DNA from 3 places in the Pseudonocardia nematodicida genome. Region 3 is predicted to be linked to each of the others. Evidence: predicted binding sites of a transcription regulator. Region 3 holds the regulator's gene; each other region holds the start of a gene.
What was found. Region 3 encodes LexA, which represses DNA repair genes until DNA is damaged. Its sites were predicted from a motif close to CGAACACGTGTTCG; they were not measured.
Positions count from the first base shown of each region.

Region 1: the regulator LexA is predicted to act here: its motif matches at 1,580-1,593, upstream of uvrA (excinuclease ABC subunit UvrA).
Region 2: the regulator LexA is predicted to act here: its motif matches at 1,492-1,505, upstream of WIS52_RS08095 (BldC family transcriptional regulator).

Region 1 covers NZ_JBEDNQ010000007.1:372,295-375,563, forward strand. The annotation lists gene WIS52_RS18950 (class I SAM-dependent methyltransferase) at 49-645, opposite strand; gene WIS52_RS18955 (MBL fold metallo-hydrolase) at 833-1,507, opposite strand; gene uvrA (excinuclease ABC subunit UvrA) at 1,875-3,269, shown strand, end outside.
Region 2 covers NZ_JBEDNQ010000003.1:162,859-166,127, forward strand. The annotation lists gene WIS52_RS31670 (nucleotide-binding protein) at 1-781, shown strand, start outside; gene WIS52_RS08090 (hypothetical protein) at 845-1,078, opposite strand; gene WIS52_RS08095 (BldC family transcriptional regulator) at 1,178-1,390, opposite strand; gene WIS52_RS08100 (DUF4229 domain-containing protein) at 1,631-2,092, shown strand; gene WIS52_RS08105 (1,4-dihydroxy-2-naphthoate polyprenyltransferase) at 2,208-3,080, opposite strand; gene WIS52_RS08110 (hypothetical protein) at 3,153-3,269, opposite strand, start outside.
Region 3 covers NZ_JBEDNQ010000012.1:205,461-208,729, forward strand. The annotation lists gene WIS52_RS26160 (hypothetical protein) at 1-69, opposite strand, end outside; gene WIS52_RS26165 (hypothetical protein) at 616-804, opposite strand; gene lexA (transcriptional repressor LexA) at 1,274-2,005, shown strand; gene WIS52_RS26175 (hypothetical protein) at 2,090-3,154, opposite strand; gene hflX (GTPase HflX) at 3,268-3,269, opposite strand, start outside.

The DNA.
Region 1 (3,269 bases), on a different contig from region 3:
GAGTCGATCCGGTTCCGGCGACGGGCCGAGCTGTAGCGCAGCCGACCGTCATCCGCGCAGACGGAACCGGTACCAGGCCGGCGCCGTCCGGTTCATCGGCCAGCCCAGACCATCCGTCTCCGCCGGTTCGACGGCGACGAGGTCCCACGCCGCGAACGCCTCCTGGACGTCGCCCCGGGCCACCCCGCCGACCATCCGCCGCAGCCGGGTCGCCCCGAAGGCGAGGAGCAGGACGGTCGCACCGGGGTCGGCGAGGGCGGTCACCCCCCGGCCCTCGGCGCGACGCTGCTCGCCGTCGAACCCCTGGAAGCAGCCGACGTCGAGGAAGAAGTCGAACGTGCCCAGCTCGGCCGAGTTCAGGTCGGTCACGTCCCCCACGACGTAGGTGACGCCGGCGCCGCTGTTGCGGCGCGCGGCCTCGACGGCGCCCGGGACGTAGTCGATGCCGACGGCCTCCCAGCCACACCGGGCCAGTTCCGGGGTGAGCAGCCCGCGGCCGCACCCGAGATCGAGCGCACGGCCGAGCGGACGCCCGCGGTCGGCCGCTTCGCGATCCAGGCGGGCTCGCGTGCTCTCCGCGGTGGCGCGTCCATAGCGCTCCCACGGCGTGATCCCCAGCCGGTAGAGACGCTCGTAGTTGGTCACGACGTCACCCCTCTGGCCGGTATGACCAGTATCGCGTCCTTGCGACACGTTGTCACCGGAGCGGCCTGCGGCGGGCCCGCCGCGGTGGCCCGCCTCTCGCCTGAGCGACGTCGCGGAGCTGTGACGACAGACGACGGGGCCGCCCACATGGCGTGGGCGGCCCCGGTCGCAGACGGTGGCGCGACTGCTACCAGCCGCGCGACCTCCACTCCGGCAGGCTCGGCCGCTCGGCGCCGAGCGTCGAGTCGTCCCCGTGCCCCGGGTAGAACCAGGTGTCGTCGGTGAGCCGGTCGAACACCCGCTCCTCGAGGTCGGCGATCAGCTGCGCATTGTCCTCCGCCGACCACGTCTTGCCCGGCCCACCGGGGAACAGGCTGTCCCCGGTGAACAGGTGCGGCCGGTCGTCGCCGCGGTAGAGCAGCGCGATCGCGCCCGGGGTGTGGCCGCGCAGATGGATCACCTCGAGATCGATGCCGCCGAAGGTGATGTGGTCGCCGTGCTCGACGAACTCGTCCATCGGGGCGGGCAGCTCGGGCGCGTCCAGCGGGTGCGCGATCAGCCGCGGCTCGAACATGCCGGCGATCGCCCCGAGGGCCTGCCAGTGGTCGGCGTGCCGGTGCGTGGTCACCAGGTGCCGCAGGTCGGGGCGCTCGTCGGCCGCGCCGATCAGGTCGGCGATCCGGCTCGGCTCGGCGGCCGCGTCGATCAGCAGCGCCTCGTTGCTCTCCTTGCACACCAGGAGATAGGCGTTGTTGTCCATCTCGCCGACCGAGATCTTGCTGATGCTGAGCTTCGGCAGATCGCGGCGGATGGCGGCGCCGCCGGCGTCGGTGTGACCGGTGTAGTTCTCCAGGACGTCCACGGCGCGAACAGTAGCGGCCGGGACCGACATCCGCGGTGGGGCGAACCCGCTACCCCGGCCCCGGTGCACCGTCGAACATGCGTACGAGTACCGTGCACGGCGTACCGACCGGCGCGTGTCGCTGTGCATCCACCGCTCCGGACCCCGCTCCGGACCCGGCCCGCCGGGTCGTTGTCGGTGGGTCGACCTAGCATCGGGACCGCACGTGGACACCACGCTCGCCGGTCGCCGGAGCCCGGTCGCGGGAATGTCCGGACCGCCGGGAGCGTCGTACCAGGGTTGCCACCCGAACAGACGACCCCGCCCCAGGCCAGGAGGCGCGCACGTGAGCGACCAGAGCACCGATCGCCGAGACGTCGGCCGCGCGCTGTCCCCGGGCGCGTCGCCGGTCCCCGACGGTCCCCGGCTGGTCGTGCGCGGCGCGCGCGAGCACAACCTGCAGGGCATCGACATCGACCTGCCCCGGGACAGCATGATCGTGTTCACCGGGCTGTCCGGCTCGGGCAAGTCGAGCCTCGCGTTCGACACGATCTTCGCCGAGGGCCAGCGCCGGTACGTCGAGTCGCTGTCGGCCTACGCCCGCCAGTTCCTCGGCCAGATGGACAAGCCCGACGTCGACTTCATCGAGGGCCTGTCCCCGGCGGTCTCGATCGACCAGAAGTCGACCAACCGCAACCCGCGGTCCACGGTCGGCACGATCACCGAGATCCACGACTACCTGCGGCTGCTCTACGCCCGGGCCGGCATCCCGCACTGTCCGGAGTGCAGCGAGCGGATCGCCAAGCAGACCCCGCAGCAGATCGTCGACCAGGTCCTCGACATGGAGCAGGGCAGCCGGTTCCAGGTCCTGGCCCCGGTCGTGCGCACCCGCAAGGGCGAGTTCGTCGACCTGTTCTCCACCCTGCAGTCGCAGGGCTACTCCCGCGTCCTCGTCGACGGCACCGTGCACCAGCTGTCCGACCCGCCGAAGCTGAAGAAGCAGGAGAAGCACGACATCGCCGTCGTCGTCGACCGGCTGTCGGTGAAGGCGACCGCCAAGCAGCGGCTCACCGACTCGGTCGAGACCGCGCTGCGCCTGGCCGACGGGCTGGTCGTGCTCGACTTCGTCGACCTGCCCGACGACGACCCGGGCCGCGAGCGCCGGTTCTCCGAGCGGATGGCCTGCCCGAACGGGCACACCCTCGCCGTCGACGACCTCGAGCCGCGGACCTTCTCGTTCAACTCGCCCTACGGTGCCTGCCCGGCCTGCACCGGTATCGGGATCAAGAAGGAGGTCGACCCGGAGCTCGTCGTGCCGGACCCGGACCTCTCGCTGGGCGACGGTGCGATCGCGCCCTGGTCGAGCGGGCACAACGCCGAGTACTTCGGCCGGCTGCTGTCCGGGCTGTCGACGGCGATCGGCTTCCGGATGGACACCCCGTGGCGCAAGCTCCCGGCCACCGCGCAGAAGGCGGTGCTGAACGGCAGCAACGACCAGGTGCACGTCCGCTACCGCAACCGGTACGGCCGCGAGCGCTCGTACTACGCCAACTTCGAGGGCGTCATGCCGTTCCTGGAGCGGCGTCTCGAGCAGACCGAGTCCGAGTCGCAGCGCGAGCGCTACGAGGGCTACATGCGGGACATCCCGTGCCCGGCCTGTGGCGGCGCCCGGCTGCGGCCCGAGGTCCTGTCGGTGACCCTGCCGCACGAGGAGCTGGGGGAGCGGTCGATCGCCCAGGTCTCGAACATGTCGGTCTTCGAGTGCTCCCGGTTCCTGAACGGG
Region 2 (3,269 bases), on a different contig from region 3:
CGAGCTCGTCTCCCGGCTGAACCGGCCGTTGATCAGCGCGCACAAGATCGCGATGCTGAGCCTCAAGGGCGGGGTCGGGAAGACCACGGTGACCGCGACCCTGGGGGCGACCTTCGCCTCCCACCGGGGCGACCGGGTCGTCGCGGTGGACGCCAACCCGGACCGGGGCACGCTCAGCCAGAAGATCCCGCTGGAGACGACGGCGACCGTGCGGCACCTGCTGCGCGACGCCGGCCGGGTCCGCCGCTACAGCGACGTCCGCGCCTACACCTCGCAGGGCGTCTCCCGGCTGGAGGTCCTCGCGAGCGAGCAGGACCCGGCGGTGTCCGAGGCGTTCAGCGAGGACGACTACCGGCGCGCGGTGGACCTGCTGGAGCACTTCTACAACCTGGTGCTGACCGACTGCGGTACCGGGCTCATGCACTCGGCGATGTACGGCGTGCTCGGCATGGCCGACCAGCTCGTGGTGGTGTCCTCCGGCTCGATCGACGGGGCGCGCAGCGCGTCGGCGACGCTGGACTGGCTCGACGCGCACGGCTACGGCAGCCTCGTGCGCAACGCCGTCGTCGTGATCAACACGGTGTACCGGCGGACCGGTGGCGGGGTGGACCTGGACCGGGTGGCCGAGCACTTCGCGGGCCGCTGCCGTGCGGTCGTCCGGCTGCCGTTCGATCCGCACCTGGAAGAGGGTGCCGAGATCGACCTCGACCGGCTCGAGGAACCGACCCGCACCGCTCTGCTGGAACTCGCAGCCGCCGTGGCGGACGGCTTCCCGGTGTAGAAGGCAAAGCCGGTGTGGAAAGTAGAGACCGCGACGCCGTCAGGGCGCCGCGGCCGGGAGTGGTCAGGTCCGTTCCGGCGGGGGTTCCTCGTCGTTGCGGACCTTCTTGTCGAGCTCACGTAGGAAATCGGGGTCGTCGTCCGGGCCGGTCGCCCGGGGCTTCTCGGCCCGCTGGCCGGTCGTCCACGGCAGTTCGGGGCGTGGGATCCGGTCCGAGACCATCTGCTCGGACCGGAGGGTGCGCACGAGCAGAACGGCCACGACCGCCGCGCCGAGCAGAAGGATCACAAACAACATCAGGCCACCTCCGCTGTCCAGCGTAGCGAAGGTGGCCTGACGTACGGGTGAAGTAGTGAGGTGGGTCGTCCCCCTGCGCCCCCTCGGCGCAGCGATTCGTCAGCGCAGGCCTGCGTTGGCCTCACTGGTCAGGTCGGCGAGGAGCCCCCGCACCTCGGACTCGCGGAACCGGCGGTGACCGCCGGGGGTACGGATCGACCCGATGCGTCCGGCGGACGCCCACCGGGTCACGGTCTTGGGGTCGACGCGGAACAGCGTGGCCACCTCGCCCGGGGTCAGCAGTCGCTCCGGGGCCTGTGTCGGTGCTGCCATGGAATCCTCCAGGAAGTGCAGCGTGGTGCTGATTCGAGGCTCGTGTCGCCGAGTCCCGTTCTGGCTTCCGGGCCATCGTGACACCTCAGACCCCGGGTACTCGAACGGTTGTCCGGAGGTAAAGGGTTCTTAAAGGGCAAAGCCGGTGAACGCGGCGAACCGGACAGGCGGGACGGTCGGCACCACAGCTCCGCCGCGAGCAGGCGGAACACCCTCCGCGGCGGACCGTACCCTGGCCCCATGACGTCTCCGACTCCGACGCCCCAGGCACAGGCGCGGGCTCGCGCGGGCGAGCCCGGACTGGCCGCCACGGTCGCCCTGTACACGCTCGCCCGCCTCGGACTGGTCGCCGTCATCGCGCTGGTGCTCTCGATCGCGGGCGCGCCGCTGCTCGTCGCCCTGCTGGTCGCCCTGATCGTCGCGCTGCCGCTGTCGATGGTGCTGTTCCGTGGCCTGCGGGCCCGGATGGACCGCGCCCTCGCGACCGCGTCCGCCCGGCGCTCCGCCGACCGTGAGTCGCTGCGGGCGCAGCTGCGCGGCGATGTCGGGCCGCCCCCGACGCCGACCGGTGACCGGAGCGGGACCGCCGACGGGGCCGCTCCAATCGGCGCGGGCGGGGCCGAACGCTCTGCCGCAGCCCAGGGCGCCGCCGAGGACCGCGCCGCCGAGGACCGCGCCGCCGAGGACCGCCCCGGCGCCTGACCGCCGGTCGGCACCCGGACCGACGTCGAGGGGTACAGGGGAGTCGTGGGCGAGGCCCGCGACGACTCTCCTGTGCCTTTCACCGGGCGGGCGCCGGGCGCGCCGCATCGCCGGCTCAGCCGAACGCGAGCCCGATCGTCACCGCGAGCGCCCACGCGAGCAGCAGCAGGCCGGTGTCGCGCAGCACCGGGATCAGCTCGGCGCCCCGGGCCCCGCCGAGCACCGTGCGCAGCGGCCGGACCGCCGCCGGCGCGGCGACCACCACGAGCAGCAGGCCGGGCCGGTCGAACGCCGCCGCGATCGCGATCACGAACGGGATGCCGACCGTCGCCAGGTAGAGCGTCCGGGTTCCCCGGTCCCCGAGCCGCACGGCCAGCGTGTGCTTGCCGGCGACCGTGTCGCCCGGGATGTCGCGCAGGTTGTTCGCGACCAGCACGGCACACGTCAGCAGACCGGTCGCGAGCGAGAGCCCGACGGCCGCCGCGTCCACGGTGGAGGCCTGGGTGAGCGTCGTACCGAGCACGGCGACCGGCCCGAAGAACACCAGGACCGCCACCTCGCCGAGCCCGGCGTAGCCGTAGGGGCTCCGGCCCCCGGTGTAGAACCAGGCGCCCACGATGCAGACCGCGCCGACCGCGATCAGCCACCACTGGCCGGACACCGCGGTGAGGAGCAGGCCCGCGACCGCCGCGACGCCGAAGCAGGCGAACGCGGCCGACCGGACCGTGGCCGGTGCGGCGGCGCCGGAGCCGACCAGCCGTGGCGGGCCGACCCGGTCGTCGTCGGTGCCGCGGACGCCGTCGGAGTAGTCGTTGGCGAAGTTCACCCCGATGACCAGCGCGACCGCGACGACCAGCGCGAGCAGCGCCGCACCGGGCGCGACGGCGCCGAGGCCGACCGCCGCGCCGGTGCCGACGAGGACGGGGGAGATCGCGGTGGGCAGGGTGCGCGGTCGCGCTCCCTCGATCCACTCTGCCGTGCTGGCCACAGCGTCGAACCTATCCCGCCCGAACGTGTGCCGCGCCGAGGCCGTCCTGCGCCGGCGCGGTCGGTGCGCCGACTACTGCTCGGCGGCGGGTGCGTCGCCTGCGGGTGCGTCGCCGGCCGGTGCCGGCGCGGAGGCCGCGCAGGCCGGCAGGTCGGCGGGCACCTCGGTCAGCGCGGAGGCCGGGACGTA
Region 3 (3,269 bases):
GCCGGCCAGCAGACGGTCCGCCCGGCCCCGCCCACCGCGGACCGACGACCGCGGCCGCGCCGGCGCCACGCAGCGCCGCCCGGCCGGACGAACACTCCGCGGCGGGACCGGCGCGGAACTCGGCGGCGCCACCCCCCGCCGCGCGAACCCCGGCAGCGCAGACCCCGGCAGCGCGCGTCGCGGCTGTGCAGACCCCGGCAGTGACAACCCCGGCGGGGTGCGCAACGCGGACCCGACACCACATCCGGCCGGCTCCGCGAGAACCGGGCCGGCGCCCCGGCGCGACGGCCCTCCGTCGAGGACGGCCCGTGGCAGGACCTCCGGTACCGCCCCGGACACGACGCCCGGCACCCGACGCCGCACGCGCCGACGCCCGGCCCTACCGGCGTGCACCTCCCGGCGCCGCCGGACCTGCTCCGTCTCCCGCACATCGAGCTCTGGCATTGACTCCTCCTGCCGTCGCCGGGTCCACGGCACCCGGCCACACCCGACCGCGTGCCCCGTGCGCCCGCTCCGGCCCTTCCCCGAGGCCGGTCGAACGCACGTGCGACCTGTGTAGCACCGTGCACCGACAAGAACGGCGTCCGCGCAGGTCACGGCGGCGCACCACGCCCCTCAGCGGACGGCGACCACCGGTACGCCGGCCCCGTCGGGAGTCGCGTTCGCCAGGGCGGCGTTCTCGGCGAGCAGCCCCAGGCCGACGACCGCGGCCGCGGAGGCCAGCACCACCCCGACGGCCCGGACGACCCGCTCCGCGCCACCGGACACCCCGTGACCACCCAGCGACCGACGCGCGCGCGGCATCCCGCCGCACCACGTGGCACCCGGCGCACGGGGCGCCACGAGCGGTCGCCGGGTGCCACGACCGGGACCCGGCCGCCGCGACGGGGTCGCACCGTCCGCGACATCACGCGGCCGCCCCGCACGCTGCGGCGGCGCGGGGACCACGCCGTCCACGGCACGCCGCGGCCGCCTCGGTCGGTCCGGCGACGCGGGGAGGGGTGCGCGCTCGCGGGCTCCGGTCGTACCGCCCGGCCGGGCCTGCACCGTCGTCGTCGCCATGACGCCACCTCCCTGAATCACGGAGCCGGCCCCGGTGGCCGGTCCACCGCGTTCGATCGAATTCATGTTCGATCGAACGCCTGTGCGATGTTGTACCACCACCGGCCGGGGGAATCCACGACACGCCAGGGGGCGACATCGAACGCATGTTTGGCGGACGGCGTCGCGGCGGCTAGGGTGCGTATCGGTAGACCCCGAGGAGGCGAATGCGATGGCAGCGGACGAGTCCGGAGGCGGCACGCCCGCCGGGCCGGGTTCCGCGAAGGTTCGGGAGTTCCCCGACCCCGCGGCCGACACGCGGGGCCTGACCCCGCGGCAGCGGAAGGTACTGGCGGTGATCCGGGAATGGGTGGACCGCTACGGGTACCCGCCGAGTGTGCGCGAGATCGGCGACGCCGTCGGTCTGACGTCCACCTCGTCGGTGCACCACCAGCTGCGGACCCTGGAGCGCAAGGGCCTGCTGCGGCGGGACCCGAACCGGACCCGCGCGGTGGACGTGCGCAGCCCGGAACAGGTCGCGGGCACCGACGGCGCCGACACCGACGCGACGGGCGGCCCGGACCGCCCGGCACCGGCGTTCGTGCCACTGATCGGCGACATCGCCGCCGGTGGACCGATTCTCGCCGAGCAGGCCGTGCAGGACGTGTTCCCGCTGCCGCGCGAGATCGTCGGCGAGGGCACGTTGTTCCTGCTCAACGTCAAGGGCGACTCGATGGTCGACGCCGCGATCACCGACGGGGACTGGGTCGTCGTCCGCCAGCAGCCGGTCGCGGAGCAGGGTGAGGTGGTCGCCGCGATGATCGACGGCGAGGCCACCGTGAAGACGTTCCGCCGCAAGGACGGGCACATCTGGCTGATGCCGGCCAACGACGCCTACGACCCGATCCCGGGCGACGAGGCGTCGATCCTCGGCCGGGTCGTGGCGGTCATGCGCCGGCTCTGAGCCGTTCCGGACCGGGCCCGCCGAGAACGATCCCGGCGGGCGCGGCCCGGAGCGTGGTCCGGCGACGGGGCGGCCGTCGCCGGCTCAGCTCCGCCGCCTCCCGTGCACGATCATCGCGCCGATCCCGGCCAGCAGTGCCACACCGAGGACACCGGCGCCGGCGACCGCCGGCAGCCACGACGGGTAGGCGCGTGGCACGTCCGGGACCTCGGCGGGTTGCGCGACGACCGGCGCCGCCGGTGCGGTCGCCGCGGTCACCGCACCGGGGACCGCGCGCACGCCGGCCGGAGACATCCCGCGGGCCTCGGTGCCCGAGTGCAGCGTTCCGGCGCCGTCGAGGGCGACCGCCTCCCCTTGCGGCTCGTCCGGCAACGGCACCGGCATCGGCGCCCCGCGCAGGGCCTCGACCAGCACGTCGCCGGTGAGCGGCCGGTCGGCGGGCAGCGGGAACAGCCAGGCATCGGTGTAGGTGCGCAACGCGGCGGCCCGCGCGGTCGCCCCGGGCGGTGCGACGGCGCCACCGGTGATCGTGCGCGCGCCGGCGGGACCCAGCGGCCCGCCGCGGGTCGCGGAGTACGGCAGCACGACCTCGGCGACCCGTTCGAGCGGGACCGGCCCGTCGGCCTCGAGCGGGCGGGCCGGCCGGTACACGCCGGCCGCACCGGCGGTCTTGTCCACCAGCAGCGGGGTCCCGTCGTCGGCGACCAGCAGGGCCTCGGCGTCCCGGGGCCCGTCCGGGTAGGTCAGGTCGTGCACCCGGGCCGGTCCGTCCGGGGGCAGCACCACCAGCCGGACCGCGTCGCGGCGGGCGGTGTTGTCGCCGACGTCGGCCAGCCACAGCGCGCCGTCCGGCGACATCCCGAGGTCCTCCACGTCGACGACGTCGACCGGCGCGCTCCGTTCCCCGGTGACGGCGCAGGTCGCCGGGTCCAGGGCGAAGGCGCGCGCGGTGTCCCCGCCGCCGTCGTCGATCGCGTGGTAGCGCGTCGGCGAGGCGCCGGGCGGGCCCTCGGTGACCAGGCCGGACAGTTCGGCGAGGCGCGGGTCGTCGACGGTGCACACCGGTTGCGGCTCGGCGAGGGTCTCGCCGCCGGCGGGGGTTGGGCCGGCCGACGCGGTCCGGGATGCGCCGGCCGTCGACAGGACCACCGCACCCACCACCGCGGCGATCACCGCGGCCCGCGCGAGCCGACGACCGGCAGGTCCGGGCGCACCCTCTGACCAGGCGTCGCGTCCTGACGGTCCGCCCGGACGTGCAGGACTC